DNA from 3 places in the Colwellia sp. SU-HH01172 genome. Region 3 is predicted to be linked to each of the others. Evidence: predicted binding sites of a transcription regulator. Region 3 holds the regulator's gene; each other region holds the start of a gene.
What was found. The regulator LexA, encoded in region 3, represses DNA repair genes until DNA is damaged. The targets are predictions, from matches to a motif close to TACTGTATNNNNATACAGTA.
Positions count from the first base shown of each region.

Region 1 (10,706 bases), on a different contig from region 3:
TTATTTAACCCCTACGTTAGTGAATCAATTGGGTCAAGGCGATCAGGCGCTTGGTTGGCAAATGACCATGGCACTGTATGGCTTGGTTTCGGCATTGCTATTTATTATCAGCTTTTATAATACTCGTGAAAGAATCGCACCACCTGTCGGCCAAAAAACCGCCGTTAGTACCGATATTAAAGATCTATTTAACAATAAACCTTGGATAATATTATTTAGCTTAGCGCTAATTGTCATGATGACAATTACCTTGCGAGCTAGCTCAGGTACCTTCTATTTTAAGTACTATGTTGGCAGGGAAGATCTGATTGGTAGCTTCTCCTTTGTCTATATGATTTCGTTGGCATTCGGTGCAGCGAGCACGCCAATTCTAACTAAATTTTTTGACAAACGAACTTTGCTAATGGTGTTAATGGCCATTGTTGCCGTTTTGTCTAGCGCGTTTTATTTTATCGATAAAAGCCAAATCAGTTTGATGTTTACTTTGCAAATTATCATCGGCTTTTGTTTAGGGCCAAAATCACCTTTGGTTTTTTCTATGTATGCGGATACTGCCGATTACTCAGAATGGAAAAATGGTCGACGAGCGACAGCAATGATTTTTTCTGCTGCTGCATTTGCGCAAAAACTTGGCGGTGCACTGGCTGGAGCCATGATGGGGTGGTTACTGGCATCAATGGGGTATGTTGCCAATCAGGTGCAGTCTGCTGACTCATCTAATGGCATCGTATTATTGATGACACTTATTCCTGGGGTCTTTGCCCTCATTTCAGTTTTTATTATCCGTTTTTACGCTCTGTCTGACGAAGCTGTGCATGAATTGCAAGTCGAGCTGAATGAACGAAAATCGCTTGAGGAGTTAAGTTAAGTGATGAACAGTAAGCAAGCATCGGTTACCAGCATATTTCCGTATCAGCACGATTTATTGACCAAAAGAATTAATTGCTTTGATCCCGTTATGATGAAGTTTGCCAGCGGTTTTTTATGGAATAAAACCATGATGATTCATATGAATTGTCGTGGCTATGCGGTAAGTCAATTTATGCAACCTGAGCCGAGCAAATATTCCGCTGCGCCCAATATTGAAGCTAAAACCTTTATGCAACCTGAGCAGGGCTATTTTTCACACCACCCCGGACGTTTTTTTTATGTTAAGTGTCATGATAGCGGGCAGGTATTTTCTTTACCTTATGAACCTATGCGTAAACCATTGGAAAAATTTACTTTTTCAATTGGTTTGACGGATATTGTTTGGCGCATTGAACATCTTTCGATTGAATTTATTTTAACTTTATCTTTGCCAGTGTCAGGGAGCCAAGAACTGTGGCAATTAGAAGTTAAAAATTTAACGAATAAAACGAGAAATATCAGTATATATCCCTGTTTTTCGATAGGTTACAAGTCATGGATGAATCAGTCGGCGGCCTATCATGCAGATTTAAATGCCATAGTAGCTAGCAGTATCACGCCATATCAAAAACTTGAAGATTATTATAAAAATAAGTCGTTAAAGGACGATACCTTCTTTTTGGCTGAACAACCTCCGACAAGTTGGACATGTGACCAACAGGCATTTGAAGGTGAAGGGTCAATACAATTTCCTGATGAAATTAAAGCAAGCAAACTTGCTCAAAGCAATGCTTATTATCAAACGCCGATAGCGGTTATGCAGTACGATGTTGCGTTGTCTGCCCAAGAAAATAAGCAGTTTAAGTTTGTTTTTGGTGCTTGTAAGAATTTAGAGGAAGTGCAGAGCATCCGAGAAAATTTCTTTGAAAAAGCACAGGCGTTTGATGAAAGTAATGCTAAATATCAAAACTATATTCAGCAATCACAGCAAAGTTTTTCTCTAGAAAGTGAAGATGTCGCGCTCAATCAATTTGTTAATCATTGGTTACCTAGGCAAGTATTTTATCATGGTGACAGTAATCGACTGACCACAGATCCACAAACGCGAAACTATTTACAAGATGCGATGGGCATGTGCTTTATATCGCCAGAAAAAACTAAGCAAGCATTGTTAACAACGCTCTCACAACAAAAGCGCAATGGCTGTCTTCCTGATGGCGTATTGCTGCATTCCGATGCACAGATTAAGTACATTAATCTTATCCCTCATAGCGATCATTGTGTTTGGCTACCTATTTGTTTGCAGGTCTATTTAGATGAAACTAACGACAGAGATTTTCTAAAGGAATTAGTCGGATTTAAAGATCATGACGAACTAATAACGGTTGCTGAGCATGTTGAATTGGCGATGGACTATTTACTTCATGCTACCGATGCGCGCGGCTTAAGTTACATTGAACAAGGTGATTGGTGTGATCCACTTAATATGGTGGGTCATAAAGGCAAAGGTGTCTCAAGTTGGTTATCATTAGCAACAGCCTATGCGGTGAAAAAATGGTGTAGTATTTGTGAATCTTATGGCTTAGCAACAAATAGTAAGTTAGCTGAGTATCAGCTTGCCGCGCAAGCAACGAATGATGCCGCCAATAAGCATTTTTGGGATGGTCGTTGGTATGCTAGAGGTATTACAGATGACGATAAACATTTTGGTGTTGCTGACGATCCGCAAGGAAGAATTTACTTAAACCCACAAAGTTGGGCAATGTTAAGTGGCGCGGCGACTAGCCAACAAGTTGATTGTTTGCTCGATGAAATTAGTCAGCAATTAGCAACGCCTTTTGGCCCTATGATGTTAGCACCAAGCTATACCAAAATGAGAGAAGATATTGGCCGCTTAACGCAAAAATATCCGGGCACCGCGGAAAATGGCTCCGTCTATAACCATGCCAGTATTTTTTATGCCTATAGCTTATTTCAGCATGGCTACGCAGATAAAGCCATGGCGATTATTCAGCAGATGTTAACTAGCGAAAAAGATGTTTTAGTGCGACAACAATTGCCGGGTTTTATTCCTAATTATTATCGTGGGGCATACCATCAAAATCCAGATATGGCCGGCCGATCGAGTCAGCTTTTCAATACCGGAACGGTTGCTTGGTTGTATCGAGCAATCATTGAAGAATTATGTGGTTTGAAAGGCAACGCCGGAGGGTTAATTATTAGCCCTAAAATTCCCACGCACTGGCAAAACTTAACCGTTAAGCGTAAATTCTTAGGGGCTGATATTTTGATGAAAATTACCCGAAGTAAAAAAGTTAAGCAACGAATGATAGTGGCTGATGGCGTGCGATTAACGAAAAATAAACTGGAAAATATTCAACCGGGAAAGCAATACTGTTTAGATGTTGTATTGCCTATAACAAGCTAAATTGTTTTGAAAACAATCGTTGCGTAACCTTGGTGAGTATGAAGCGTAAATATGACTAAGCTATTTATTATTATGGGCGTTAGCGGTAGCGGTAAATCAACCATCGCTGCTCAAGTTGCCAATGATTTTAATTACGACTATATCGATGCAGATGATTTTCATTCTGACGAGGCAAAAGCAAAAATGTCTGCTTCAGAGCCCTTGACGGATAAGTTAAGAAGCGAGTGGATGCAGCGACTAACACTATTTTTATCAAAAGAATCACAGCAAGATAAACCACTGGTTTTAGCACATTCATGTTTAAAAAAAGTGCATCGAAATATGTTACGTACGGTTGGCTTTCAGTGTCATTTCTTTTTCTTAGATGGCAGCGAGGCATTGATCAGTGAGCGCATGAAAAATCGTAATGGACACTTTTTTCCAATGTCACTGTTGCGTAGTCAGTTTCAGGCCTTAGAACACCCGAAATTATCGCAGCGTGTTAGAGAAGAATTAGATATCAGCTTAGTTAATATTGAACAAAGCTCTGCTGCGATAATATCGCAGATTGAACAAAAGGTTATGGCACTAATTACCAATTAATCTTTTAAGGATATATAGATAAATACTCTTGAGGTTTTTATGAAAATTACATTAATTAAATATACGGTAAAAATGTTGGCGTTAAGTGCTGGCTTATTTGTCATCAATAGCAGTTATGCAATAGAAGCTAAACAAACAAAAGTAGCGCCTGCTATCGATGGCTTTATGGACTCGTTATGGCAAGCAGCAAAGTGGCAACCACTTAATCAGCATATTTTAGGTGACATGCCCAGTGCTGAAGACTTTTCTGGTCGCTTTAAAATCATGTGGGACAAAAACAAAATTTATCTTTTAGCGGAAATTCAAGATGATGTACTTTTTGATAATCATCCTGACCCATTAAATGCCTATTGGGATGATGATTGCTTAGAAATTTTTATTGATGAAGACAGATCCGGTGGCGAGCACCAATTTAACTTCAATGCCTTTGCTTACCATGTGGCACTCGACAACCAAGCGGTTGATATCGGCTATAAAACTAAAGATGGCCAACCTGATTTTATGCTGCTTAATGACCACCTTAAAAGTGCATGGAAGCGCCAAGCCACAGCACCACATAAACTTATTTGGGAAGTAGCTTTAGATGTTTACGATGACAGCTTTGATTACGTAACCACTAGGGCGGGTAGTAAAAAATTTAACGATGCAAAACCAGTAACATTAACTCCGAATAAAGAACTAGGTTTCATGCTTGCTTATTGCGATAACGACAGCAGTGCCAGCCGTGAGCATTTTATCGGTTCTGTGGCGATAGAGCCTAAAAATGGTGATAAAAACTTGGGTTATAAAGATGCGGGTGTTTTCGCGCCATTAACTTTGGTTGAGTGATTTGGAATAGAACTATATTACTGTAACGCTGATCGAAATTTTTGAGTCTTCGCTTAATTTAATGACTACTTAGATTTAATCTACACCAAAAGCACTATTGCATTCCAAACAATTAATTGGGCTTTGAATATATAATTGTGGTTCTGTTCTTAGTTGCCAACAGTAACTGCCCTCTAAGGCCCCTTTTCCTTTAATTATTTCCAATTCTCTCGCCATTAGTCTTTGATTATTGCTAGTTAAACGCTCTATTTGACGAAAAGCTCTAGCTGCAGATTTATGTTTAGGCCTAGACGAAAGCGCCTGTTTTTCTATGTTATCTGGAAATTTTATAGGTTTATCTGAAAGTTCTTCCAACATATAACCCAAAAAACCGAGCCAATTTTCTTTCTGATTAAACAAAAATAAAGGAAGATCACAGTTTTTAAATACAGAAATAAATTCTATCCTAAGGGTCTCAATAGAGAAAATACAAGAAGCGTTTTTAACAAATTCTTCAGTGCAAGAGCGTGTGTCGTTCTCAATGCCTTTTAAAAATAAATCAGTCATTTTCACTAACATATTATAGCAAACTGAAGAGCCAGATAATTCAGTGTGAAACATCCAATTGCAAAAAAAATTCAAATGTTGAAACTCTTGTTTTAATCTTTTCTTTTCAAGGTACTGCCGCACATCTGAGAAAATTTTGACAACTTCGCTTTGCGAAATATTTTTTGTACTACTCATCTTAGATAGTGAGCTTTTTAAACTTAAAACTTGTTTACTCATAAGTGACAGTAATTCACGTTAAATCTAACCGTTGATTGTGGAAACGTCTCAGTAATATCCGTCTCATAAATTTCACTTAATATTACATAATTTCAAAGCTTTAGAAGCAACAAAGTGAATTTATGCTCTGTGTTGGATAACGCAGAGCTGTATTAGTGAAATCCAGTATAGGACTCGCATCTTGACCCTAAGTGCTTAAATCCGCTACTGTTACTGGCAATTATCTTTATGTGAATGCAGGAACATTATGGTTAATGTTGATGTGGTACAAACAATCGCCGCAGTGCCAAGTGAAGTGAGTAAAATATTACTCGATCATCAAAATGCCGGGCGGTTTTTTGATGCCAAGTTTTCAATTGCTAAAACTGCCGATGAAGGTGAAGTTTTTGGCGGCAAGGGTGCTATTCGTAATTTAAACGTCGCTGGCGTTAAATTTTCAGAGCAAATATTGATTGCTAACGATAACCATATTCGCTATGCCATTGTTGGTGATCGACCGTTGCGTGGTCATCAAGGTAATATCTATCTTGAGGAACAAAACCCTTCTTCTACTTCGGTTCGCTATACTATTGTTTGTCAGGCGCCTAAATGGCTGCCTGATAAATTGGTTGAGTTTTTATTGTCACAAGCGATGAAAAAAGCCTTAGTTAAAATCAACAAACATTTTTTAGCGCTGGCGAATTAAGAGAAAACCCGTAATGAAAACATCCTACCTGCTAGCAATTGACCAAGGCACAACCAGTAGCCGCGCTATTATTTTTAATGCGTCGGGTGAATTAGTCGCAAGCGCCTCAGAAGAGTTTGAACAAATATTTCCTGACGATGGTTGGGTTGAACATCAGCCAGAAGCCATTTGGCAAACTACGCTTGCAACCTGTCGAAAAGTTATCGCGAAAAGCGCTTTGCAGGCTGAAGATATTCTGGCTATTGGTATTACTAATCAGCGTGAAACCACTTTAGTTTGGGATAAAATCACGGGCGAGCCGATTTACAATGCCATTGTTTGGCAAGACAGGCGTACAGCAGAGCGATGCAAGAATCTACAGAAAAATGCAGACATTGTTACTAAGGTAAAAGACAAAACAGGGTTACTGCTAGACCCTTATTTTTCGGCCAGTAAAATCGAATGGTTGTTAAATAATGTTGCTGACGCTCGTGAGAAAGCAGAAGCTGGAAAGTTATGTTTTGGCACAGTGGACACTTTTTTACTTTGGCATTTAACCAAAGGAAAAACATTCGCCACCGATGCTACCAATGCCTCTCGTACCATGTTGTTTAATATTGTTGATAATTGCTGGGATGACGAGCTATTAACCCTATTTAATATTCCTAAAACCATGCTGCCTGAAGTCAAAAATAGCGCCGATGATTTTGGTGTAACAGCAACAGAATATTTTGGTCAGCCAATTGCCATTAGCGCAATGATTGGCGATCAACAAGCAGCGTTAGTTGGCCAAGCGTGTTTTGCAAAAGGCATGATGAAAAGTACCTATGGCACGGGTTGTTTCGTGATGGTAAATACTGGCAAGCAAGCGCAATACTCGCAGCATAAAATGCTAACCACCATAGCGTATCGCTTAGCTGGCGAAATAACCTACGCACTTGAAGGCAGTATTTTTATGGCGGGTGCCACCATGCAATGGATACGCGATGGTATAAAACTGATTGAACATGTTGAGCAAAGCCAAGCGCTTGCCGAGTCGATGACAGCGGAAAATCATGTTTATCTTGTGCCTGCGTTTACTGGCTTAGGCGCGCCACATTGGCAGCCTGATGCTCGCGGTGCCATTGTTGGACTAACACGAGATTCAGGCATTACAGAGATTGTTACCGCGGCTTTAGCCTCTGTTGCTTATCAAACTCGAGATTTATTAGTTGCACTGCAGCAAGATGGTATCGACACCACACAGTTACGCGTTGACGGTGGCATGGTGATTAATGATTGGTTATTACAGTTTCTTAGCGATATTTTAAATTTAGTGATTGAGCGACCGAAAGTTACGGAAACCACTGCGCTAGGTGCGGCATTGCTGGCTGGCTTACAGCAAGGCTTATTCGAAAATGTTGAACAAGCGGCTGAATATTGGCAAGTTGAAAGTAAGTTCTGCCCTAAAATGAGCGAGGAAAGTCGCGCTCGTCATTATCAAGGTTGGTTAACGGCTCTGGATAAAGTGCTGGATTAGCACTCATTTATCTATGGTAAGATATTGCACTGTATAAATAAACAGTTTTAGCTGCTATGCTAAGAAAAGATATTATTTTTAACTGTTTAGATAACGTATTTGCTTTGAAATTATATATTGCTGAAAAACCCAGTTTAGGTCGCGCTATTGCGGCGGCATTACCAAAACCACAGAAAAACCAAAAAGGCTATATTGAGCTAAGTAATGGTGATGTGGTGAGTTGGTGTATTGGTCATGTGTTAGAACAAGCTGATCCTGAACATTACGATGCCGATTATAAAAAATGGCAAATGCAGCATTTACCTATCATACCCACGCAATGGCAGTTAAAACCGAAAACCCAAACTCGCTCGCAATTAACGGTTTTACGAAAATTAGTTAAACAAGCGGATGAAATTATTCATGCCGGTGATCCTGATAGAGAAGGGCAATTACTGGTTGATGAAGTGATTGATTTCTTAAAAGTATCGAAGACGAAAAAACAGCAAATTAAACGTTTACTGATTAGTGATTTGAATTTACCGGCGGTTAAAAAATCTTTAGCAAACTTACGTAGCAATCAAGACTTTATGCCCTTGTCTATTTCTGCGCTAGCGCGTTCTCGGGCTGATTGGTTATACGGTTTAAACTTAACTCGCGCCTATACCTTGCAAGGCCAAAAAGCGGGCTTTAATGGCGTACTTTCAGTTGGTCGAGTACAAACACCTATTTTAGGTTTGGTGGTTAGGCGTCAGCAAGAAATCGACAATTTTGTCGCGAAAGACTTTTACGATGTTCATGCCCATTTACAAACCGCAAACCAACAGCAATTCATCGCTAAATGGCAACCGAGTGAAGCGTGTCAGCCTTATATGGATGAAGAAGGGCGAGTGCTTAATCGTGCCTTAGCTGAAAATGTAGTTAGCAGAATTGAAAACCAGCCAGCAGTCGTGACCTCGGTTAGCGAACAAGAGAAAAAACAAGCCGCGCCGTTACCTTATAACTTATCTGCCTTGCAAATTGATGCCGCAAAAATCTATTCGTTAAATGCAAAATTGGTGCTAGATGTTTGTCAGTCATTGTATGAAAAACATAAGTTAATTACTTACCCGCGTTCTGATTGTCGTTACTTACCGACTGACCACCATCATCAGGCGATAAGTATTATTTCAATGTTGGCGAACTCCAATGAAAGCTACGGCGCATTTGCTAAGAATGCGAATGCAGCATTAAAAAGTAAGGCATGGAATAACGCAAAAGTCAGTGCTCATCACGCGATTATTCCCACTGAAAAGTCAGCCGCTAATATTTCCTTAAATCCGTTTGAGAAGAATGTTTATTTTCTCATTGTGCGTCAATACCTTGCCCAGTTTTATCCGGCGTATGTGTTTAATCAATCTAAGGTGGAAGTGCAAATTGCTGGCGGTATATTTTCAGCCAATGCGAAAACGCCAATAGCGCAAGGTTGGAAAGTACTGTTTCAACGTGCGAAAAGTAAAACAGCTAAAGCTGATGCTGCTAATCATGGTGCCGAGCAACAGTTAACAGAACAATCATTACCTAAATTAACGCAAGGTGAGCAACTGCATTGCCATCGTGGTGAATTAATTTCTCGGATTACACAAGCACCTAAACACTTTACTGACGCTAGTATATTGGCGGCGATGACAGGGATTGCCCGTTATGTTACCGATAGCAGTATCAAGAAAATGTTACGTGAAACTGATGGCTTAGGCACGGAAGCAACCCGCGCTGGTATTATCGACTTATTATTTAAGCGTGGCTACTTAGAACGCAAGGGTAAGAGTATTCATGCAACCGCGATAGGGAAGTCGCTGATCAACGCATTGCCTGTGGCGGCAACCTTGCCAGATATGACCGCACACTGGGAAGCAACGTTGACTAATATTAGTGAAAAAACCAGCCGTTATGATGACTTAATTACACCGCTAACAGAAACATTGCACGGCATGATTGCGCAATCAGAGCAGCAATCTTTCGCTGGGCTACCCAAAGTGCCATTTAAGCGTAAATCAAAAGCTAAAAAGCGTTATACAAAGCGCCAATAAAAAAGCCTCAGAGATTGGGGCGATGTTTCTTCAAAGTTTCACTGCCAGTTAAGGAGTGGCTAAAGTGTTGGCAATGTAATTTTCAACGACTGTGGTCAATACGTTTAGTGGCATAGAACCGTTGCCAATCACGACATCATGAAAGGCTTTAATATCATAAGCGTCACCAAGTTCGTCTTGAGCTTTTTGGCGCAACTCAAGTATTTTTAGCATTCCTGTCATATAAGCGGTCGCTTGCCCAGGCCAAACACTATAACGAGCAATCGCGCCGTTAAAACCGACGTTTTCAATATGATATTGGTCTGCTTGGTTATAACTCCAGCCCTTACTGTGAATGCCGGTATCAACAACTAAACGAGCTGCTCGCATGGCTTCAAATTGTAAGCGACCTAAATCACCTATTGCATCATTGGCGTACCAATTAGCATCTTTTGCTAATCGTTCTGCGTACAAGCCCCAGCCTTCAATGAATGAGGTAAAATTACCTTTTTTTCTAAATAAAGGTAGATCGAGTTCGTTAGCGAGGGCAATTTGTAAATGATGTCCGGGTACAGCTTCATGATAAGCCAATGTTGGCATTGTCGTGTAAGGGGAGTTTTGTGAAGTATTAGCATAAAAAGCACCCGGGCGAGAACCATCGTCTGAGCCGGCAATATAGTAGCCACCAGAAGTGCCACCAATCACGACAACTTCTTGCACTGGCAAGATATTAAAAAGCTTAGGAAGTTCAAGGTATGCATCGGCAATTAATGATTCATAAACAGCTTTGGTTTGGTTGGCAGGAATAAGCTCGGCGTCATTGTCAACGCGAGCATAAAGTTGTGCAATGGTTTCATTTTGTGGGTAGCCAAGTTGGTCAAACAACATTCGCATTTCCGCGTGTATTCTTGCTAGTTCGTCAATACCTAATTGGTGAATTTGATCTGCGGTTAAATTGCCAGAAGTATAATAGTTCAGCGTGAAGTCATAAAAATCCTTACCGCCCGGAAATTGACCAAAGCCTATTTGACTGGGAGCCTCATT
Region 1 is NZ_BAAJMB010000008.1:186,753-197,458, reverse strand. Features, by position in the region: gene AC27JP_RS18325 (MFS transporter) at 1-868, shown strand, start outside; gene AC27JP_RS18320 (GH36-type glycosyl hydrolase domain-containing protein) at 872-3,277, shown strand; gene AC27JP_RS18315 (gluconokinase) at 3,329-3,859, shown strand; gene AC27JP_RS18310 (sugar-binding protein) at 3,899-4,687, shown strand; gene AC27JP_RS18305 (hypothetical protein) at 4,763-5,452, opposite strand; gene AC27JP_RS18300 (SRPBCC family protein) at 5,700-6,137, shown strand; gene glpK (glycerol kinase GlpK) at 6,151-7,635, shown strand; gene AC27JP_RS18290 (DNA topoisomerase III) at 7,740-9,683, shown strand; gene AC27JP_RS18285 (DUF885 domain-containing protein) at 9,732-10,706, opposite strand, start outside.
Region 1: the regulator LexA is predicted to act here: its motif matches at 7,663-7,682, upstream of AC27JP_RS18290 (DNA topoisomerase III).

Region 2 (10,706 bases), on a different contig from region 3:
CGATAACGTTGTGCTAACGACTCTCGTTCGCTAATACTATTTTCTACATCAGCAAATGCTTGGTAAACCTGTTGTAAGTATTGTTGCTCTTTTTGCTCAACGGCCAACTTTGCTTGCTGCTCTAATGATTGTAAACGTCCGGCATTAAACAAAGGAGTTGTTATATTACCCAATAGTGACCAAGCTAATGCGCCACCATCAAGTAAATTATTTAACTCTGTTGCATTATCACTAACGCTAGCGTTTAAGTTAAAACTAGGGAAGCGCTGTTTATGTGCGACAGCTAGGCCCGCGTCTAACGCCAAGAGTTCTAACCAGCTGGCTTGAATGTCTGCTCGGCGCGTCAACAATTGCGCTGGTAAACCCAAATCAATATCCGTGGCAATAAAGGGAAGTTCTTGTTCAGCTACTTTCTTCGCATAAGGGTAATCACCCAGCAGCAGTTCTAAAGCTCTACTTTGTAATTTTAAGGTTTGCTCTTGTTGAGCTACCCTCGCAAGCTCTTGGTTAACATCATTTTTAGTTAAATAAACATCAAGCGCATCATTCAAACCTAATTGATATGATGATTGGATCATCACTAAATTGCGTTGTAAATTATCGGCACGCTCTTGATACAAATTAAGTAATTGTTGTGCTTGCGTTAAATCAAACCACGCTTTAGAAATATTTGCCACTAACGTCAGTTTACTTTGCTGATAATTAGCTTGGGCGGCGGCATAACTTAAACGGTTTTGATTTTGCTCATCAGAGAGCTTACCCCAAAGGTCGATTTCATAACTTAAATCAACACTAATATCGGCGTCGGTTTGATAGCTGCTTGTGTCGTTAGTCACTTGCTTACGCCTAGCGTTACTAATGGCTAATGACAATTCTGGAAAATCTGTGGCTGCACTGACTTGCAAACGTTCTTTGGCAATTTCAAGATTAATGCTATCGGCGCGTAATTGATAATTATTTACTAATGCATAAGCAACCATTTGCTCAAGCGTCTGATTATTAAAGCTTCTTAACCAGTCATCAACAACTATGCTCTTTGAACTATTTTGAGTTTGCTTTGTTTGCCAATTTTTCGGGCTATTATGTTCAATATCCAAACTAGGATTTTTAGATGACATACCACTAGGCGTACTACAAGCACTGATGAGCACTGCCATGGTAATAACAGCAAGATTATGTGCCTTTAACGGTACGCTTGGTAATATTCGTTTAAGCTTCCTTACGTTACCTAGCTCGCTGATACCACTATGTTTACTTGCACGAACTTTCAAAACCTTCCCCACAGACAAAACTATAATTAGATTAACTATAGTATGGCTCGGTTTTGGGGCAAACAATGTTATTTACACTGTTTTACATTAGTTTTTATTTGCTACGATGAATGGCGGTATTTTCGCGATTAATGGTAACTTTACCAACAAGAACAGCAACTAATGAAAGTTTCTAGATTGACAATGTAAACCTTCAATACGATCCGTTAAGTCTAATAAACGCCCTGCGATAATATGAATAACATCACCCTCTCGTTCCAAAATTCCTGTGACTTTTAATATTTTCGCGGTTAAAAAGGCTTTTTTTTGTGCGTTGGCTGTGGCTTGCCATACCACGACATTGCTATTGCCCGTGTGATCTTCTAGCGTGACAAAGGTCACCCCTGATGCCGTGCCAGGACTTTGCCGTCCCGTAACTAAACCAATAATAGTCACCACACTTTGTCCTGGAATATTGGCTAAGTCTCTAGCCAAAATACAGCGACCAATAAACATTCGTTGTTGTTCATCAGCAAGCAGTAATGCTATCGGGTGCTGATTTACACTCACTCCAGTACTAGCATAATCCTCAATTAAATTATCCATGGCGCTTGGTGTAAAAAAAAATTCACTTTGTTCTGGCGCCTCCGGCATATTGTTATTAGCGGCTTGCCACAAAGGTAAAGTGTTTTCAGTGTCCATTAATTGCCAACGAGCTTGGTAACGGTTATCAGCTAACGACTTTAAGGCATTTGCACTCGCCAGCAAATTTATGTCATCACGCCTTAAGGCTTTTTTCATTAAAGTAGTAAAATCTTGATAACCTTGTTTTGGTCTCTGCGTAAGCAATTGCTTGGCACTTTTATCTGATAAACCTTTCACCATATTCAAACCGAGTTGGATACCATAAGCATTTGATGTTTGCTCGTATGCTAGCTGATGTTCAAAGGAGGAATGGTTAATGTCTATTTCACTAATGGTAATGCCATGACGCTGAGCATCTTGTATTAATTGTGATCGGGAATAAAAACCCATCGGATAACTATTAAGTAGGCCGGTATAAAAAGCGGCCGGATAATAATACTTTAACCAAGCAGAAACATAAGCTAATACGGCAAAACTTGCTGAATGTGACTCAGGAAAACCATACTCACCAAAACCACAAATTTGTTGATAAATACGTTCAGCAAAGCTTTCTTGGTAGCCTCGAGCTTTCATTCCCGAGATTAATTTCTCACGAAACTGTATTAACTCACCATTTCGTTGCCATTTCGCCATAGCGCGACGTAATTGATCGGCTTCACCACCACTAAAGCCTGCGGCCACCATAGCAACTTTGATCACTTGCTCTTGAAATATTGGCACACCCAATGTCCGGCTTAAGACCTCTTTAATCGCTTCTGATGGATAATCTACCGGCTCAAGTCCTGCTCTTCGCCGCAAGTACGGATGCACCATATCCCCTTGGATAGGCCCAGGTCGGACAATGGCAATTTGCACTACTAAATCGTAATAACATTTGGGCTTAAGTCTGGGTAACATGCTCATTTGCGCACGCGACTCGATTTGAAAAATGCCGACGGTGTCTGCCTGCTGCAGCATTTTATACACTTGAGGATCTTCAGGTAAGCGCGTGATATCAGCGATGGTCAGCTGTTGCTTATAGTGTTGCTTTATATAGCTAAAAGCACGTCGAATTGCCGTTAACATGCCCAAAGCCAAAACATCAACTTTTAATAACCCTAGCGTTTCTAAATCACTTTTATCCCATTGAATAACAGTACGCTCGGCCATAGCAGCATTTTCTACAGGCACAAGTTCATATAACGGCCCTGATGAAATAATAAAACCACCAACATGCTGCGATAAATGCCGTGGAAAGCCGATAATCTCGTCTACCAATTGGATAAACAATTGCGCTTGATGGCTATTTTTATCTAAACCTAACTCAATAACCTGTTCTCGCCAACTAACTTTACTATGGCGACGATTAATGTTTTTAATAAAAAAACTCAATTGAGTGTCATGAAAGCCAAAGGCTTTACCGACTTCTCGAATAGCACTCTTTAATCGATAAGTAATAACTGTCGCTGCTAACGCCGCATGTTCACGGCCATACTTTTGATAAATATACTGAAAAATTTCTTCTCGGCGTTGATGTTCAAAGTCGACATCAATATCAGGCGGCTCATTTCTTTCTTTTGAAATAAAGCGCTCGAATAATACCGATATTTGTCTCGGGTCTACTGAAGTAATTTCTAAACAATAGCAGACAATAGAATTGGCGGCAGAGCCTCGGCCCTGATAAAGAATATGTTGCGATTTCGCGTACTGAACTATGTCGTATATGGTCAAAAAAAAGTATTCGTAGCCTTGTTCTTCAATTAGTATCAGTTCTTTATCAATAACGGCTTGGATCTCGCTTGTTATTCTGCCTTTAAAACGTAACGCGATACCTTTTTCAACTAACAATTTTAGATAGCCAATAGCCGAAAAGTCTTTAGGAATAAGCTCTGCAGGATATTCGTATTGTAAACTTGATAAACAGAACTGACATTGATTTGCTAACTCAATGCCAGCAATAATATAGTCATCGGGGTAAAGTTTAAGTAACTTTTTGATAGGTCTAAGAGACTTTTCAGCGTTTTGCTCAAGTAAAGTCCCCATGTCTTTTAGCATTTTACCATGGCGTATTGTGGTTAATATATCTTGTAGTTTCTGCCGCTGAGCAATGTGCATTAATACCCCGCCACAAGCGATAATAGTTAGCTGATGTTGCTCAGCTAACGCTTGACAATGTTGCTTGAAAACAATTTCGTTCGCATGTAAAAATCGCGTATATGCGAGTGACAATCTTGCTCTGTGGTAACGTAATAATACGGAGATATCATGCTGATCTTTTGCCAGTTCCCCACTAGGTAGCCAAAGCACAAAGCAGTGCTTAATGGAGTGTAAATCCCAGTAAGTGAATTGATAATGTCCCTTATTGCAACGTCGTCGAGCGTTGGTGATCACACGACATAGTTCTGCATAGCCCTGACGATTTGGCGATAGTAATATAAGCTTTAGTCCATCTTCTAGCTGAAACTTTGCGCCAACAATAAGCTTAATAGCTAATTGTTTCTCTTTTATCTCTCGATAGGCACGAACAACCCCAGCTACCGAACATTCATCGGTGATAGCAAGTGCGCTATACCCCAGTTTAGTAGCTTGCAAGACAAGCTCTTCAGGATGAGAAGCCCCCTGTAGAAAAGAAAAATTAGATTGGCAATATAGTTCAGCATAACTCATTAATTGCGCTCTTTCTTGCATTACGAGAAGTAGCCATGCATGTACCACTGACTATTGGCTTCTCTATATACCCAACAGCATTGCCCTTGAAGGTTTATCGCCACAAAATAGTCGCGTTGATACTGAGGCTCTGTTCTCGCATTATTGATCGTTGAAGTTGTATTAATATTTTGCGTTGTTTCTTGAACTGCCGCTTGCTCCCACCATGCTGTAGTTATACGTTCAGGGCCATGTAAAATACTAATATTTGACAGTAAAGGCTCTGGCTCAGCGAGAATAAAACTTGGTCTTAAAGGGCTGCTTTCATGCAATGCATTACTAGCACAGACATTTTTCTGCATAGTTTCGGCTAATTTTCCTTGCCTAGTTTTAATACCATTGCTTTGATCATCAGCATTATTGATTAGTTGCTCAATAAAGGGAGTGTAACAACAAGCTAACTCCACTCTATGGTCGTTACCTGGCTGCAGACGTAGCACTTTTTCATCACCTAATTTATTGACGAGTAACGACGCCAATTGTGCTAATGACAATTGCCCTTGCTTGCCACTGAAAATGTCACCTATCTCGCCCGTGTTGGCCTGAAACTGCTGCACGAGTAAAGCAACCTTAGTGATGGGAGCAAGCAATTTGATACGAGTGAGTTTTAAATTAACTAAATTTAACCACTGTGCCGCTAAGTATTCACCTGTGGCACTACTGATCACTAATGATTGCTGTAACACATGGCGAAGGTCGTCAGTTCGCTGATATAAACGAAACTCAAGCTGTAAACAAATAGAATCACGACGTAGCAAAAATGCTTCCAACAATTGCAGTAATTGCTTAATCGGCTGCAATAAAACTTCAACATGGGTTATTTCATATAACAATTCAGTACTGTGCTCAAAAAAACACTTAGGTTGATAAAACGTCAAAGATTTATCAATTTGGCCCGTCAATTGTGCTAAGTACTCGATAGTTTTACTGTCTAAGCGCTTAGCAAACTCTTTTACTGGCAACGCCTGCAGTTGAGCTAAGGTTTTAATGCCTAAACGCGCCAGCGAGTTTTTCGCTTTATCAGTAATAAATAGCTGCTCAATACCCAATCTGGCACTTGCTTTTGCAATGATATCTGTTTCTGTTGCAAGCAAATTAATACCCGAACAAGCCAATGCCTGCGCAGACATAACACTATAACCACAAGCAAAGTTTGCATTAATATTAAAAGGTTTTAGCACCACATTGATTGCTTCGACGTAGGCTGACAAGTGCTGATAAAGCTGCAACATATCTCCAACTTTAAGCGCTAAGCCATGTGGTGGAAATAGCGCTATATTGGCTGTAACACTATATAGTTGCTCTGCAATGGTCAGTAAGTATGCCTCTTCTTCTACTCCTTGGTATGGCACAACACAAAGATCATGAGCCAAAGATGCCGCCATACCTAACCCCATGCCCAACTGAATACCTTTTGCTTTGGCGCTTTCATTCAATTGCACAAGAGAGTTTTTTCTACTATCAACAATAACAACAGCCTGATCATTGACATTATCTTGCTCTTTTATTGCAGATATAGGCCGGTTAGCCTGCAAGCAATCAAGCTGTAAAGATGGAAAATTAATATATAACCACAGCATCAGTAAAGTTTAAGAGTGAACAACAACAACGGTTAATTGGTGTTAAGGTGCTGAGCAATAGAAGTTTTTAGCTTATGACTGACTCGTTGCTGACTCGATAGTGGTACTACAACATTGCTTATCACGGCATCACTGGCATTATCTATAGCGCCGTTTTTTACTAAACTTGGCCATTGTTTATGCATGTTGACAACAAAAGGCTTACAAGGCCAGCCACCAAGCTGTTTTTTAACTTTTACTTTTATTCCTGTTGGCCGAGGTTCTAATGCCACTGATAATGAAACAGGTAAGGCTAAATCAACACTATGTGGTGAGCGAAAAATAATCTGTACTGCATTACCAGTGACTGCGGCCTGTTTTAAACGTTTAACTTGATGTACAGCTAGTAACTGTTGCCATAACAACACCGCAAAACAACAACCACTTTTCAAGCATTGCTCTGCCGCCCATAATGATTGTTCAGGCTTCTGTGAAGATATAATCAGTAAATTCTCTAGGGGGATGGATGCTTGCAATAGCATTAGAGCATTCACTTGCGCTGGCGGTGCAATAAAAACAATTTGCCGACTTTGATTATGCTGTGCTAATTCTGCTTGTAATAAATTAAGCAAATAGGGAAGAAATAATCGTAATTCACCAATACCATTAATAGTTTGTACTTCTATCACGCCTTGACGAGGCAAGCCACCATCTAGGTGTTGGTTTAATTCTTGGTAACCACTATCAATATTTTCAACAACATTGCTAACTTGATCTGCTGGCCAAATTTTTCCTTGATGATGTAATTGTTTAAGCATTTTATTCATTGTAGTCACACAACCATAACTATACTGTATTTTCATACAGTATAGTTATATGGTGATAAATTAACAAGGTAACAAAACAGAAAAATCGACCGTACATTAATATTATTGATGAATATTTCGCTAGATATTTGATAACAAATAAAGTTTTAAATAATAAAAAAGCAGGCTAGTGCCTGCTTTTTTATCTATACATGGCTTTATGCCTTATTTTGCTCGGCGTTGAATTACTGCTTGCTCAAGCTCTGCCAGTAGAGTTTCAGTATCTTGCCAACCGATACAAGCATCAGTAATACTTTGTCCATAAGTTGCAGCTTGACCATCAACTAAATCCTGTCGACCTTCAATTAAGTGACTTTCTACCATAACACCAAAAATATTTTGGTTACCTTGACTCATTTGCTGGCAAACATCGCGACAAACTAACATTTGATTTTCAAATTTCTTACTACTGTTAGCATGGCTAAAGTCAATCATGATGTTGGTATTTAACCCTGACTTATCTAGCTGTTCGGTAACGCTTTTAACGCTATCAGCATCAAAATTTGTTGTTTTGCCGCCCCGTAAAATAATATGACAATCTTCATTGCCTGCGGTTTCAACTATTGCTGAATGACCATATTTTGTTACGGATAGAAAGTGGTGTGATGCACTGGCGGCGCCAATAGCGTCAATTGCCACTTTAATGGTGCCATCAGTACCGTTTTTAAAACCAACAGGACATGACAAGCCCGAGGCTAATTCGCGATGTACTTGGCTTTCTGTGGTGCGCGCACCAATAGCGCCCCAACACATAAAATCAGCCATGTACTGTGGTGTGATCATATCTAAGAACTCACCTGCAGTAGGTAGGCCAAGATTGTTCAAATCAAGCAACAATTTACGTCCAATGCGTAAACCATCATTGAGCTTAAAGCTGTTATCCATATAAGGGTCATTGATAAGCCCTTTCCAACCAACGGTTGTTCTTGGCTTTTCAAAATAAACTCGCATCACAATTTCTAGCGTGTCTTGATATTTTTCACGCATTTTTACTAAGCGCTCACCATACTCTAACGCGGCTTTAGGATCATGAATAGAGCATGGGCCAATCACGACGAGTAAGCGATCATCTTGATTATTAAAAATCTTACTGATGGCTTGTCTGCCAGCAAAAACCGACTTTGTAGCTTGTTCTGATGAAGGAAATCGCTCAAGTAATGCGATAGGAGGTAAAAGCTCTTTGATTTTATTAATACGAACGTCGTCGGTTTGGTAAACCATAATGTTTTCTCTTTATACTGCTAGTAATTTCTATTTAATATTTACGTCTAGACACCTAGATGATTAGTCCCGCAGTTAATTTATCAGTGTTATCACGCTAATAGCAACATAAAATACGAAAAAAGCGGTATAATAAAATTATTCGACATCAAAGAAACATAAATAAACAAAATCTATAGTGCTTTGGTCGTATTTTCATTAGACATATAAGGTGCCGCATGACTCACTCTTCTTTACCGTTAATCGATTTACACCGTCATTTAGATGGCAATATTCGCCCTAAAACTATTTGGGCATTAGCCCATGAGCATAACATTGCTTTACCTGAAACTAACTTCGAGGCCTTTATTCCTCATGTGCAAATTCAAGAAAGTGAAAGTGACTTACTCGCTTTTCTTAGCAAACTTGATTGGGGCGTTGCGGTACTTAAAAGCTTAGACGATTGTAAACGTATCGCTTTTGAAAACGTGGAAGATGCTTTTAATGCCGGTATTCATTATGCTGAGTTGCGTTTTTCTCCCTATTATATGGCGATGAAAAATAATTTAGTGGTTGCTGATGTGGTTGCTGCCGTTATTGATGGCGTCAATGCCGCTTGTAAAATTTATGATGTAAAAATTAATCTTATCGGCATTTTAAGCCGTACTTTTGGTGTTGAGAAATGTCAAGCAGAACTCGATGCCCTACTGGCACATAAGCAACACCTTATTGCCATAGATTTAGCGGGTGATGAGTATAACTTCCCGGGTGAGTTGTTCATCGAACATTTTAAGCAAGTACAACAAGCAGAACTAAACGTTACAATACATGCCGGCGAAGCTGCAGGGCCTGAAAGTATTTGGCAAGCAATTGAGCAATTACACGCACAACGTATCGGGCATGGTGTTGCCTGCTTTAAAGATGAAAAATTAATGGACTACATGCAACAGCATGATATTGCCATTGAGTCTTGCTTAACTTCTAACTATCAAACCGGCACCATCAAAGATTTGTCACAACACCCGATCAAAAACTTCCTTGCTCGAGGTTTATTAGTTTGTCTCAATACCGATGATCCTGGCGTACAAGGTGTAGAACTAAAACATGAATACAGTGTTGCCCGCAATACGCTAGGCTTTACTGATAAGGATATTCAGCAGTTACAAGAAAACTCGTTAAAAGCTTGCTTTTTATCTGACAGTGAAAAATTAGCGTTAAAGCAAACAGTGGTAAATAACCGCTAGAGCTCCTTGTTAATATTAGGTTAAAATAGTTGATTAACTAACAACTAGGAGTAAATGAAATCGAGGTTATTATTGCGACAATAACGGGAATTCTTGTCGGCTTGGTATTTTCATTATTGAAATTGCCCATGCCCGCACCACCGGTTTTATCGGGTATTGCTGGTATTTTCGGCATTTATTTAGGTGGCATTGGTTATAACTGGATCATCGAACGCTTTTTCAGTTAGAATTCCACAGTAAAAAATTAAAAGACATATCAGTAAAACACCCTTGATAGCGGCTGAAGTTATTTCGGCAACGGCTAGAAACTTACTGTGATTGAACACCACTAACAAAGGTTAACACTCATGGCAACAGCACATATAGAAGCAAACACAGGTGATTTCGCAAAAACGGTTCTTATGCCGGGCGATCCATTACGTGCAAAATATATCGCAGAAACTTTTCTTGATGACGCAAAATGTGTCACACGCGTTCGTAACATGTTCGGTTACACGGGCACTTATAAAGGTAAACCCGTTTCAGTGATGGGCTCAGGAATGGGCGTACCTTCCATTTCTATCTATGCGACAGAATTATATAAAGATTACGGTGTGGAAAATATTATACGTATTGGCTCTTGTGGCGCAGTACGCGACGATATAAAAATACGTGACATCGTTATTGGTATGGCAGCGAGTACTGACTCGAATGTTAACCGTTCACGTTTGAATGGCTACGACTTTGCCGCGACCGCTGATTTTGATTTACTACATAAAGTGGTAAAAACAGCAGAAAAAACAGGTAAGGAAGTACATGTTGGTAATATTTTTACTGCTGACTTATTTTACACGCCACAACCTGAAATGTTTGCATTAATGGAAAAATACGGCATTTTAGCGGTTGAAATGGAAGCTGCAGGCCTATACGGCGTTGCCGCAGAGTATGGTAAAAAAGCCTTAACGGTATTAACAGTAAGTGACCATATTAAAACCGGCGAGCAAACAACCGCCGATGAGCGCGAAACAACTTTCAAAGGTATGATGGAATTAACATTGGATAGCTTGTTATAAGTTAGCAAACTGCCATCGTAAAAAAGCCAGTCGAATGACTGGCTTTTTTATCACTAAACTTCTACAACTTATAACTATAAACCTACAATTTAATTCGTTCTTTATTGTGTTGTAGCATCTGCTCACCTATGCCTTTAACATTGAGTAAATCATCGAGTGAATTAAATTCACCATGTAGCTCGCGATAAGCGACGATAGCTTTTGC
Region 2 is NZ_BAAJMB010000002.1:324,439-335,144, forward strand. Features, by position in the region: gene AC27JP_RS08555 (efflux transporter outer membrane subunit) at 1-1,271, opposite strand, end outside; gene AC27JP_RS08560 (error-prone DNA polymerase) at 1,431-4,541, opposite strand; gene AC27JP_RS08565 (Y-family DNA polymerase) at 4,562-6,160, opposite strand; gene imuA (translesion DNA synthesis-associated protein ImuA) at 6,193-6,966, opposite strand; gene aroG (3-deoxy-7-phosphoheptulonate synthase AroG) at 7,171-8,226, opposite strand; gene add (adenosine deaminase) at 8,445-9,449, shown strand; gene AC27JP_RS08585 (XapX domain-containing protein) at 9,572-9,676, shown strand; gene deoD (purine-nucleoside phosphorylase) at 9,797-10,501, shown strand; gene AC27JP_RS08595 (ComEA family DNA-binding protein) at 10,584-10,706, opposite strand, start outside.
Region 2: the regulator LexA is predicted to act here: its motif matches at 6,989-7,008, upstream of imuA (translesion DNA synthesis-associated protein ImuA).

Region 3 (10,706 bases):
TGATAGTGAACAAGCACTGACGTTAGACAATGTAAAACCTCTTATAGATAACTGGGCTACCACGATGAAAAGCACGTTAACTGAGATCTTAAAATAGGAGAGGGTTTATGGATTACGCAGCATTATTTCTAGTATTTTTTGTCGGCATCGTCATTTTTTATGGCATCATCGTTATTCATGATATCCCCTATGAAATTGCAGTACATCGTAACCACCCTCATCAAGATGCCTTGCATGTTGCTGGTTGGGTAAGTCTATTTACACTGCATGTGCTTTGGCCATTTTTATGGATTTGGGCAACCTTATATCGTGAAGATAGAGGTTGGGGCTTCAAACATCAAACCCAGAGCAGTCATTCAGAACTAGCGCAATTAACTCAAGAAGTTGAATCACTAAAAGCTGAGTTGAATATAATTAAGCAATCGCTTAAAACTGTGGAGGAACAATAATATGGATTTAATTATTATTCTTACCTACACCGCTATTTGTACAGTAATTTTTAAAGTATTTAAAATCCCATTAAATAAATGGTCAGTGCCAACAGCAGCTTTAGGTGGAGTGTTCATTTTAGGTGCGTTGTTAATGTTGATGAATTACAACCATCCATACGCAAAATATGGCAAGGAAGTATTTGTTAGTATTCCTATTGTGCCCAATGTGAGTGGTACGGTAAAAACCGTTGATGTTATTGCCAATCAACCCGTACAAAAAGGTGATTTACTGTTCACGCTTGACCCAACACCGTTTCAAGCAAAAGTTGATCAAGTCTCAGCCTTACTAGCTGACGCAAAAAGTAGTGACTTGCAAAATGATCAAAAACTTCAAACCGCAATAGCCAATGTTGCTAAAGCGAAAGCTGATAAAGAACGTAACTATTCAAATTACCAACGCTACCTAAAAGGTAAAGAAAAAGCCGGTGTAAACTCACCTTTTACTGAGCAAGAGCTTGAGAACAGAAAGCAGCTATTTGAAGCATCTAACTCAAAACTACTTGCCGCTCAGTCAGAGGAAAAAAGAGTTAAACTAATTGCCGATGCTGAAATATTAGGTTTGAACCCGCAAGTAGCACAACTGCAAGCACAATTAGACAAAGCCTTGTTTGACTTGGCAAGCACACGTGTTTACGCACCAACAAACGGCATGGCAACGCAAGTCGCGTTACGACCAGGTGTACGAGCAGCCTCTTTACCACTTCGACCAGTAATGACTTTCATACCGAATGAAAAACGTGTTTTTGCTGGCTTGTTTTGGCAAAATTCATTATTAAAAATGAAAGCAGGGCTAGACGCAGAAGTGATTTTAGACAGCGTTCCTGGCCACGTCTTTAAAGGCAAACTGGTTCAGCTATTGCCTGCAATGTCAGAAGGTGAATTTCAAGTTAATGGCCAGCTAATTTCTGCTAATAGACTTGCTGCGCATGGTTTTGCTATTGGTCTTATTGAGCTAGAAGAAGACTTGTCGGATTATGGCTTACCTTTTGGTATTCAAGGTAAAGCTGTGGTGATAAATCATGATAGCGACCCGCTACATGTTTCTTTAATGAGACGGATTCTACTGCGAATGATGGGTTGGATTAATTATGTATACCCTATTAAGTAAAATGTAAGTTATTAGAGTAGCTACTAATATGGGGTCGTTTCAACCTAGCGATCACTACATTTATTGCCTATTCTATTATCAAAGCCTTTCTTGTTATATTGTTTATTTGTTCATCATTAATTCTTGCGTTTATTTACAGCCTGTATACAATGACAGTGATACTGTTTAAAAGTACAGGCTACCATAAGTTGCTTAAGGAAAAAATATGCGCCCTTTAACACCCAGACAACAGCAGATATTTGATCTGATCCGAGAAAAAATTTCTGATACAGGTATGCCACCAACACGAGCAGAAATTGCTGATTTTTTTGGTTTTAAATCAGCCAATGCCGCCGAAGAACATTTAAAAGCGTTAGCAAAAAAAGGTTATATTGAAATGTTACCAGGCACCTCCCGCGGTATTCGTTTAGCGGAAGAGTTTGTTGAGGAAGATGGTCTCCCCTTAATTGGTCGCGTCGCTGCTGGTGAACCAATACTTGCTCAAGAGCATGTTGAAGATCATTATAAAATTGACGGTAGTTTATTTCATCCTGTCGCTGATTATCTGCTACGTGTTAACGGCGAAAGTATGAAAGATATTGGTATCTTGGATGGTGACTTATTAGCGGTTCATCAAACAACTGACGTGAAAAATGGCCAAGTAATTGTTGCTCGAGTTGAAGATGATGTTACGGTTAAGCGCTTTAAACGTGAAGGTAACGTGGTTTATTTACATGCAGAAAATGAAGATTTTGAACCGATCGAAGTTGATTTAACTAGTCAACATTTTAATGTTGAAGGGATCGCTGTTGGCGTTATTCGTGCAGCTGATTGGATGTAAATTCTATTTTATCTCCTACTATCAAGGTTAACTTTTGTTTTATTATTGTGCAGGTTTCTAAAGGTGCTTATGTTTTAAACCTGCGCTTTCCCTTCTTTAAGTTTGTTTCCTTTCTTTAAGGTTTGTTTTTTAAGAATAATTATCATTCTTACTCCTGAAACGCTCAAATAGATTGTTTTTTATACGATTCTGATGTGAAGCTTTTATTAAATTTTCGGTATGATGATCACATGCTGAATAAAAATTAAACATATCTCTAAAGCCTTTAAAAATGCACAAAAAGCCCGGTTTAGGGTTATTACTCTATTGTATTTATTAACTTTTATTTTTTATGCTTTTTAAATTTTAAATTGACCCAGATCAAGTTTTAAGTAATTCTAGTCTAGAAAACGTACAAATATAACAATAGGGCGTATTTGACGACTGTTCAATATTACGCCACTTAAATAATAATAAATGTATGAGCAAAATCACTGGTTTATCACGATAAAAATATGATTAATTAGTTGTTTTGCCTTAAAGGGTGAAGGAGATGTCGAGTGAAAAGACGTAACCTAGGTTTGCTGTTGCTAGGGGGCTTGTTGTCTAGTTCAGTTATGGCAGATATGCCGCTGAACTTGACCAAAGGTGTTACGGAGGTTAGTAGAGATGTATATGACTTACATATGCTAGTGCTCTATATCTGTACTGCTATTGGTGTTGTGGTCTTTGGTGCAATGTTTTGGTCTATGGTATTTCACCGTAAATCAAAAGGTGTTAAACCAGCAACATTTCATGAAAGCACAAAAGTTGAAATTCTTTGGACGGCAATTCCAGTCGTAATTCTAATCGCTATGGCAGTGCCTGCCACTTATACGCTCATTGATATGGAAAATAATGATGATGCGGATCTGACAGTGCAAATTACCGGCTCTCAATGGAAGTGGCACTATAAATACTTCGATCAAGATATTGAATTCTATTCAGTACTTTCTACTCCTCGCGAACAATATGAAAATCAAAATGGCAGTTCAGCAGAAAAAGGTGAAAACTACCTGCTAGAAGTTGATCGTCCTTTGGTTATTCCTACCAATAAAAAAGTACGTTTTGTTATTACCTCGGATGACGTTATTCACGCTTGGTGGGTACCTGCATTTGCTGTTAAGCAAGATGCAAACCCGGGTTTTATTAATGAAGCATGGACTAAAGTTGACAATCCTGGCACATATCGCGGCCAATGTGCGGAGCTATGTGGTAAAGACCACGGCTTTATGCCAATTGTGGTTGAAGTTAAATCTGAAGCAGACTATGCACTTTGGGTTGATGAGCAAAAACAATTAAAAGCTAACGCGGCGGCGGCTGAAGCGGCGTCATTAAATGCCTCAGTTTCTATGGATGAATTAATGCAGTTAGGTGAAACAACCTATACCGCTTATTGTGCAGCTTGTCACCAAGTGAGTGGCCAAGGATTACCTCCTGCATTCCCAGCACTTAAAGGCAGCGCTATTGCAACAACAGGGCCAGCAAGCGAGCATATAGATATTGTTTATAACGGTAAAGCTGGCACAGGTATGCAAGGTTATGGCAAGCAATTGAGCTTAAAAGAAATTGCTGCTGTTGTGACTTATGAGCGTAATGCTTGGGGTAACAATACCGGCGATGCTGTACAAGCGGCTGATGTTAAAACGGCCGTTGGAGGTGAAGCAGAAAGTTTAACTGAAGCTGTGAAAGAAGCCGCCGCTGAAGTAAAAGAAGAGGTTACCCAGGCAATTACTCAAGAGATGGCGAAAGTAATACCTACTGAAGATTTATCTAAGGTTTATAGCCAAGATGAATTGATGGCCATGGGTGAAAAAGTTTATATGAGCGCATGTGCTGCTTGTCATCAAGCCAATGGTGAAGGTATGGCGCCGGTATTTCCTGCCCTAAAAGACAGTGTAATTGCTAAAGGTGACATGGCCGTACATATCGATATGGTAGTTAACGGCAGTAAGAAAAATCCAGCGATGGCAGCCTTTGGTGGCCAATTAACTAAAACGCAAATTGCTGCAGTTGTCACGTACGAGCGTAATGCTTGGGGTAACAATACCGGTGATTTAGTCCAGCCAGCAGATGTTGCTGCTAGCGCGAAGTAGGGAGGCGTTAAAATGACTACAGATGTAATTAATGATCAATCCGAGCATGATTCACATGACGGTGAACATCATGATCATAAAATGACTGGCCTTAAGCGCTGGTTGTATACCACTAACCATAAAGATATTGGTTCCATGTACCTATGGTTCTCTTTTATTATGTTCTTAACCGGTGGCGTGATGGCACTGGTTATTCGTGCTGAGTTATTCCAGCCGGGACTACAGATAATTGAGCCAGATTTCTTTAACCAAATGACCACAGTACATGGTTTGATTATGGTTTTTGGCGCGATAATGCCAGCCTTTACCGGTTTGGCTAACTGGATGTTACCTATGATGGTAGGCGCGCCAGATATGGCGCTGCCACGTTTGAATAACTGGAGCTTTTGGATTCTACCATTTGCTTTTGCTATTTTATTATCGTCTTTCTTTATGGAAAGCGGTGCACCAAATTTTGGTTGGACCTTCTACGCGCCACTATCAACAACCTACAGTAACGGTAGTACAGCATTTTTTGTTTTTGCTGTTCATATCATGGGTATTTCATCAATTATGGGAGCGATTAATATTGTCGTCACCATTATGAATATGCGTGCTCCAGGTATGACTTACATGAAAATGCCATTGTTTGTTTGGACATTCTTCATTACGGCTTACTTACTAATAGCGGTGATGCCAGTGCTCGCGGGTACCGTAACTATGGTATTAACCGATACCTACTTTGGTACGAGTTTCTTTGATGCTGCCGGTGGTGGTGACCCAGTAATGTTCCAGCATATTTTCTGGTTTTTTGGTCACCCTGAAGTTTACATTATGATTTTGCCTGCTTTTGGTATTGTTTCTACAACCATTCCAGCGTTTTCTCGTAAAAAACTCTTTGGTTATAGTTCAATGGTTTACGCGACAGCATCCATTGCTTTCTTGTCGTTCATTGTTTGGGCTCACCATATGTTTACCACAGGTATGCCGTTATTTGGTGAACTGTTCTTTATGTATTGTACGATGTTAATTGCGGTGCCGACGGGTGTGAAAGTATTTAACTGGGCAGCAACCATGTGGCGTGGCTCGATTAGTTTTGAAACACCAATGTTGTTCTCTATTGCCTTCGTTATTTTGTTCACTATTGGTGGTTTCTCTGGCTTGATGCTAGCCATGACACCGGTGGATTTTCAATATCATGATACTTACTTCGTTGTTGCTCACTTCCACTACGTGCTGGTAACTGGTGCCTTATTTTCTATTTTTGCTGGTGCTTATTATTGGTTACCGAAATGGACTGGCTATATGTACAACGACACGTTAAGCAAGTGGCATTTTTGGTGTTCATTAATTTCAGTGAATTTATTGTTCTTCCCTATGCACTTTTTAGGTTTAGCCGGTATGCCGCGTCGTATTCCTGATTATGCCTTGCAGTTCGCTGACTTTAATAAATGGGTCAGTATTGGTGGCTTTGCCTTTGGACTTTCACAATTAATTTTCTTAGTGCTAGTGATTAAGTGCATTAAAGGTGGCGAAAAAGCTCCGGCAAAACCTTGGGACGGAGCAGAAGGTTTAGAATGGACAGTGCCTAGCCCTGCGCCGTATCACACCTTTGAAAAACCACCAAAAATTGATTAATTGGAGACAAAATGGATAACGGCGAAACGCAAGATAAAACCTCAGAGCAAACACAAGTGCAAGCGACTGACGCATCAGTGAAAAAAACAGTTAAAAAACTGATGTTGATAGTGTTTGGTATGTTTGGCTTTGGTTTTGCGATGGTGCCGTTATATGACGTGTTTTGCGATATCACCGGGTTAAACGGTAAACCGTCTAATGTTGCTGCAACATACAACGCGGCAACAATAGACACCGAACGTACAATTACCGTGCAATTTTTGACCCGAACGGCTAAGGGCATTCCTTGGCAGTTTGAGCCAATGATAAACGAAATAAAGGTACATCCAGGTGAAAGAAAAACCGTTAAATTTTATGCCAAAAATGAGTCTGTAAGTGATATTGTCGGCCAAGCCGTACCGTCAGTTTCACCAGGTAGGGCCGCGGTTTATTTTCAAAAGATTGAATGCTTTTGTTTTAATAATCAGCCGTTAAAAGCCAGTGAAGATGTTGAAATGGGTTTACAGTTTTATGTTGATTTAGACTTACCCGACGACGTTTCCACCATCACCCTATCTTACACTTTATACGATATTACAAGCTCGGTTGATTCTTAAGTGCATGGCACTTAAATGAGGGGAACAACAATGACGACAAAAGAATACGAAAGTTATTACGTACCAGCGCAAAGTAAATGGCCAATAATTGGTGCCATTGCGCTATTTTTAATTGCCGTTGGTGCAGGCAGTTATGTAGCAAATTTAAATAATCCTGACAGTGTTGGCGGCGGTTGGATATTACTTGCCGGTATCGCGTTGATTATTTATATGATGTTCGGTTGGTTCAATAATGTTATTACTGAGTCAATGTCTGGAAAATACAGTCATCAAATGGACAATTCATTTCGCCAAGGTATGAGTTGGTTTATCTTTTCAGAAGTGATGTTTTTTGCTGCTTTTTTTGGTGCCTTACTTTATGCCCGTACTTTTTCGGTACCTTGGCTAGATGGTGCCGGTAACAATGCCGCAACCGCTGCGATTTTATGGCCTGACTTTACCGCGACTTGGCCATTAATAAAAACCCCTGATGGTACTGAAACAACGGCTATGGGTTGGTATGGTCTGCCGTTGATTAATACCATTTTACTGTTAACTTCTTCAGTTACTGCCCATTTTGCTCATGTAAGTTTAGAGCAAGAAAAACGTGGTTTATTGAAATTTTGGTTAGGCTTAACGGTACTCTTAGGTTGTGTGTTTTTATATTGCCAAGGCTTAGAGTATGCCCATGGTTACGCTGATGAAATGAAACTGTATTTAGACAGTGGTATTTATGGCAATACCTTTTACTTGTTGACTGGCTTCCATGGTATGCATGTTACTTTAGGTACCATCATGTTATTGGTAATGCTTATTCGGGTGTTTAAAGGTCATTTCACACCGAAAAATCATTTTGCTTTCCAAGCAGCAAGTTGGTACTGGCATTTTGTTGATGTAGTCTGGGTACTATTGTTTGTGTTTGTTTATATTATCTAGCGCTATAGGCTGATGAATATAAGAGCTTTAAGGTACGATATCTACAATGTTAGCTATCGTACCTTATAACTTAATATGGACGTGGGTTAGGTGTAATAACACCGGTAAGTATCGCCAGTAAAAGTAACAGTATAAGAATGACAGAAGTAATCACACGGCGACCAATAAATTTCGACATAGGTGGCTTGTTTGGATCATTTCTATTCATAATAAATAGTGCTCGGAACAGGTTATAAATCATAAAGGCTAATAAGCCGACAACAATAATTTTAATTAACACAGCATTCTCTCTTTTATAGTCTGTTTTTAGTTAGTGAACATGCGGTAGTCTATGAATTCGGTATCACTTCAGCACAAGTTAAAACAACTTAATTGGCCGATGGTTATATTTACCATGCTAGTATTTTCGTTATTAATCAAGCTTGGATTTTGGCAAAGTAGCAGAGCACTTGAAAAAGAACAACGCCAACAACGCATCAGTGAATTGAGCCAGCGCCAAGCACTTTCATTAACGCAAGTATTAGCACTTAGTGGCTTACAAGATGGTATTAATGACTTACCTATTGAACTTAATGGTGAATTTGTTGCTGATAAAGTGTTCTTATTAGATAACCAACCGGATAAAGGACGTTTCGGGTATCGTGTCTATCAAATAATTGCAAGTGACAACCACTCGATATTGGTTAATTTGGGTTGGGTGCAGGGGTCAATAGACCGCAATGTACTACCAGAAATAACGGCAATTACAGGACAACATGTTATTACTGGCCACGTACGAGAAATTGAAATAGGTATTCAATTACAAGCACAAGATTTTGTTAATCCATCGTGGCCATTACGAGTACAACAAATTGAATTAGACAAATTTTCACAATTAATTGGCAAGAAACTATTGCCCTTTGTTGTTTACTTAGATAAAAAAGAGACTATTGGTTATAAAAAGAACTGGCAGCCGATTGTCATGCCTCCAGAAAAACACCGAGCATATGCCTTTCAATGGTTTAGTTTGGCTCTTGCATGGTTGAGCTTGATGATTTGGGCAGCCATAAAAATGAGTAAAAATAGCAATACAGAATAATAAGTAAGAAAAATATCGAAACCGACATCACCACCTAAAAACAAGAATAAAAGGCTGAGTTGTATGAGTTCTTCAGAGTTAAAAAAATCGCGCCGCAGTATGCTAATTCTCTTAGCGGTATTTATCATTCCCGTGGTGTTGGCTAAGTTAGCGTTAAATCAGCAATGGTTCAATTATGGTGTTACTAATCAAGGGCAGCTAATAGAGAACGAATTAACTTTAGCAAAATTAGGTTTGAACGTTGATGACTTTGATCATCAATGGCTAATGTTATACAGCTTGCCAGAAAATTGTGACGACCAGTGCGAAAAAGTCTTAGTCAGCGTAAACAATACCTATATTGCTTTAGGTAAAGAAATGCCACGGGTTAAACCGGTAGCGCTAACTCAACAAAATTTAACCACAGAACAATCAGATAAAATTCAAATCAAAAAATGGCATGTTCAAGCTATGCCAGCATTAGCAAAAACTGCTATCACACGATCTCAAGTATTCATCGTTGATCCGTTAGGTAACGTCATCCTTAGTCATCTGCCGCCTACAAGCACTGAACAATTACCACAATTTGGTAAAGCAATTTTAGCTGATTTTAAGAAGCTGCTTAAATATTCGAGGATCGGCTAAATGAGAACCCAAAGCTTCGCCGATATTAGAAAGCTCGTTTTTGTCAGTATTCTACTGGCTATTTTAGTGGTCAGTTTAGGTGCGTATACCCGCTTAACCCATGCTGGGCTTGGTTGTCCTGACTGGCCAGGGTGTTATGGCTTACTTGATGTGCCAGAAACAGCCGAACAAATTACTGCCGCGGAACAAGCGTTTCCAGAACGGCCAGTAGAGCCAGAAAAAGCCTGGAATGAAATGATCCATCGCTACTTTGCAGGAACCTTAGGGTTATTGATTTTAGCCATAGCCCTTTTGTCATTTAAACGACGGGCTCAAGGTGGACCTGTTGGTTTACCGATACTGATTTTAGTCGTAGTGATATTTCAAGCGGCATTGGGCATGTGGACCGTTACCATGAAGTTAATGCCCGTTGTCGTAATGGGGCATTTGTTAGGAGGTTTCACCACCCTCTGTTTGTTATTTTTATTGTATTTACGTATAAGTGGCTACCGAGTACCGGGTGGTGATTTTGCGCTAAAAAAATATGCTAAGTTTGCCGTTATCGGTATTTTTATTTTAGCGGGGCAAATTGGTTTAGGGGGCTGGACATCATCGAACTACGCTGCGCTAACTTGTACAGAATTACCAATTTGCCAATCAGACTGGCTAGAGCAGCTTACCTTTGAACATTCTTTTGACTTAGTACCGCCAGAGAAAGACAGTTACGAATTTGGTCATTTAGATCACGCCTCTCGTGTCACTATTCATGTCATGCATCGATTAGGGGCCATTGTCACGGCGTTATATTTATTTTGGTTGGCCATTAGTATTTATCGAAAAGCACAATCGCCATTTTTCAAAAATGCGGCGATGAGCTTAGGATTTATTTTAAGTGTACAAATCGGCTTAGGTATCAGTAATGTTTGGTTTTCTTTACCGCTGAGTGTTGCTGTTAGCCACAATGTTGTGGCCGCCATGTTAATGATGTCATTGATCACTATGACATATAGTTTAAAACGTAAGATTTAGGGGCAGATTATGAGTGAAAGTAGCACAATAGCAGCGAGTCATAGCGCACCTAGTACGCCGATTTGGCGTGATTATTATGAAATCACTAAGCCACGGGTGGTGGCATTATTAGTACTAACGGCACTGGTGGGTATGTGTTTGTCGGTTCCAGGCATTATTCCTTGGCAAGTATTAGTTCCGTCGATGATTGGTATCGGCTTTTTGTCATCTGCCGCCGCCGCAATTAACCATATCGTTGATGAACGCATAGACAGTGTTATGGGCAGAACTCATAATCGCCCGTTACCCAATGGTCGGCTTACCGCTAAAAATGCCTCAATGTTTGCCATGACGCT
Region 3 is NZ_BAAJMB010000006.1:270,428-281,133, reverse strand. Features, by position in the region: gene AC27JP_RS16445 (DUF3313 domain-containing protein) at 1-97, shown strand, start outside; gene AC27JP_RS16440 (DUF3302 domain-containing protein) at 108-449, shown strand; gene AC27JP_RS16435 (HlyD family secretion protein) at 451-1,599, shown strand; gene lexA (transcriptional repressor LexA) at 1,805-2,419, shown strand; gene coxB (cytochrome c oxidase subunit II) at 3,016-4,533, shown strand; gene ctaD (cytochrome c oxidase subunit I) at 4,546-6,150, shown strand; gene AC27JP_RS16415 (cytochrome c oxidase assembly protein) at 6,162-6,746, shown strand; gene AC27JP_RS16410 (cytochrome c oxidase subunit 3) at 6,777-7,661, shown strand; gene AC27JP_RS16405 (DUF2909 domain-containing protein) at 7,732-7,941, opposite strand; gene AC27JP_RS16400 (SURF1 family protein) at 7,993-8,739, shown strand; gene AC27JP_RS16395 (hypothetical protein) at 8,803-9,363, shown strand; gene AC27JP_RS16390 (COX15/CtaA family protein) at 9,388-10,371, shown strand; gene cyoE (heme o synthase) at 10,381-10,706, shown strand, end outside.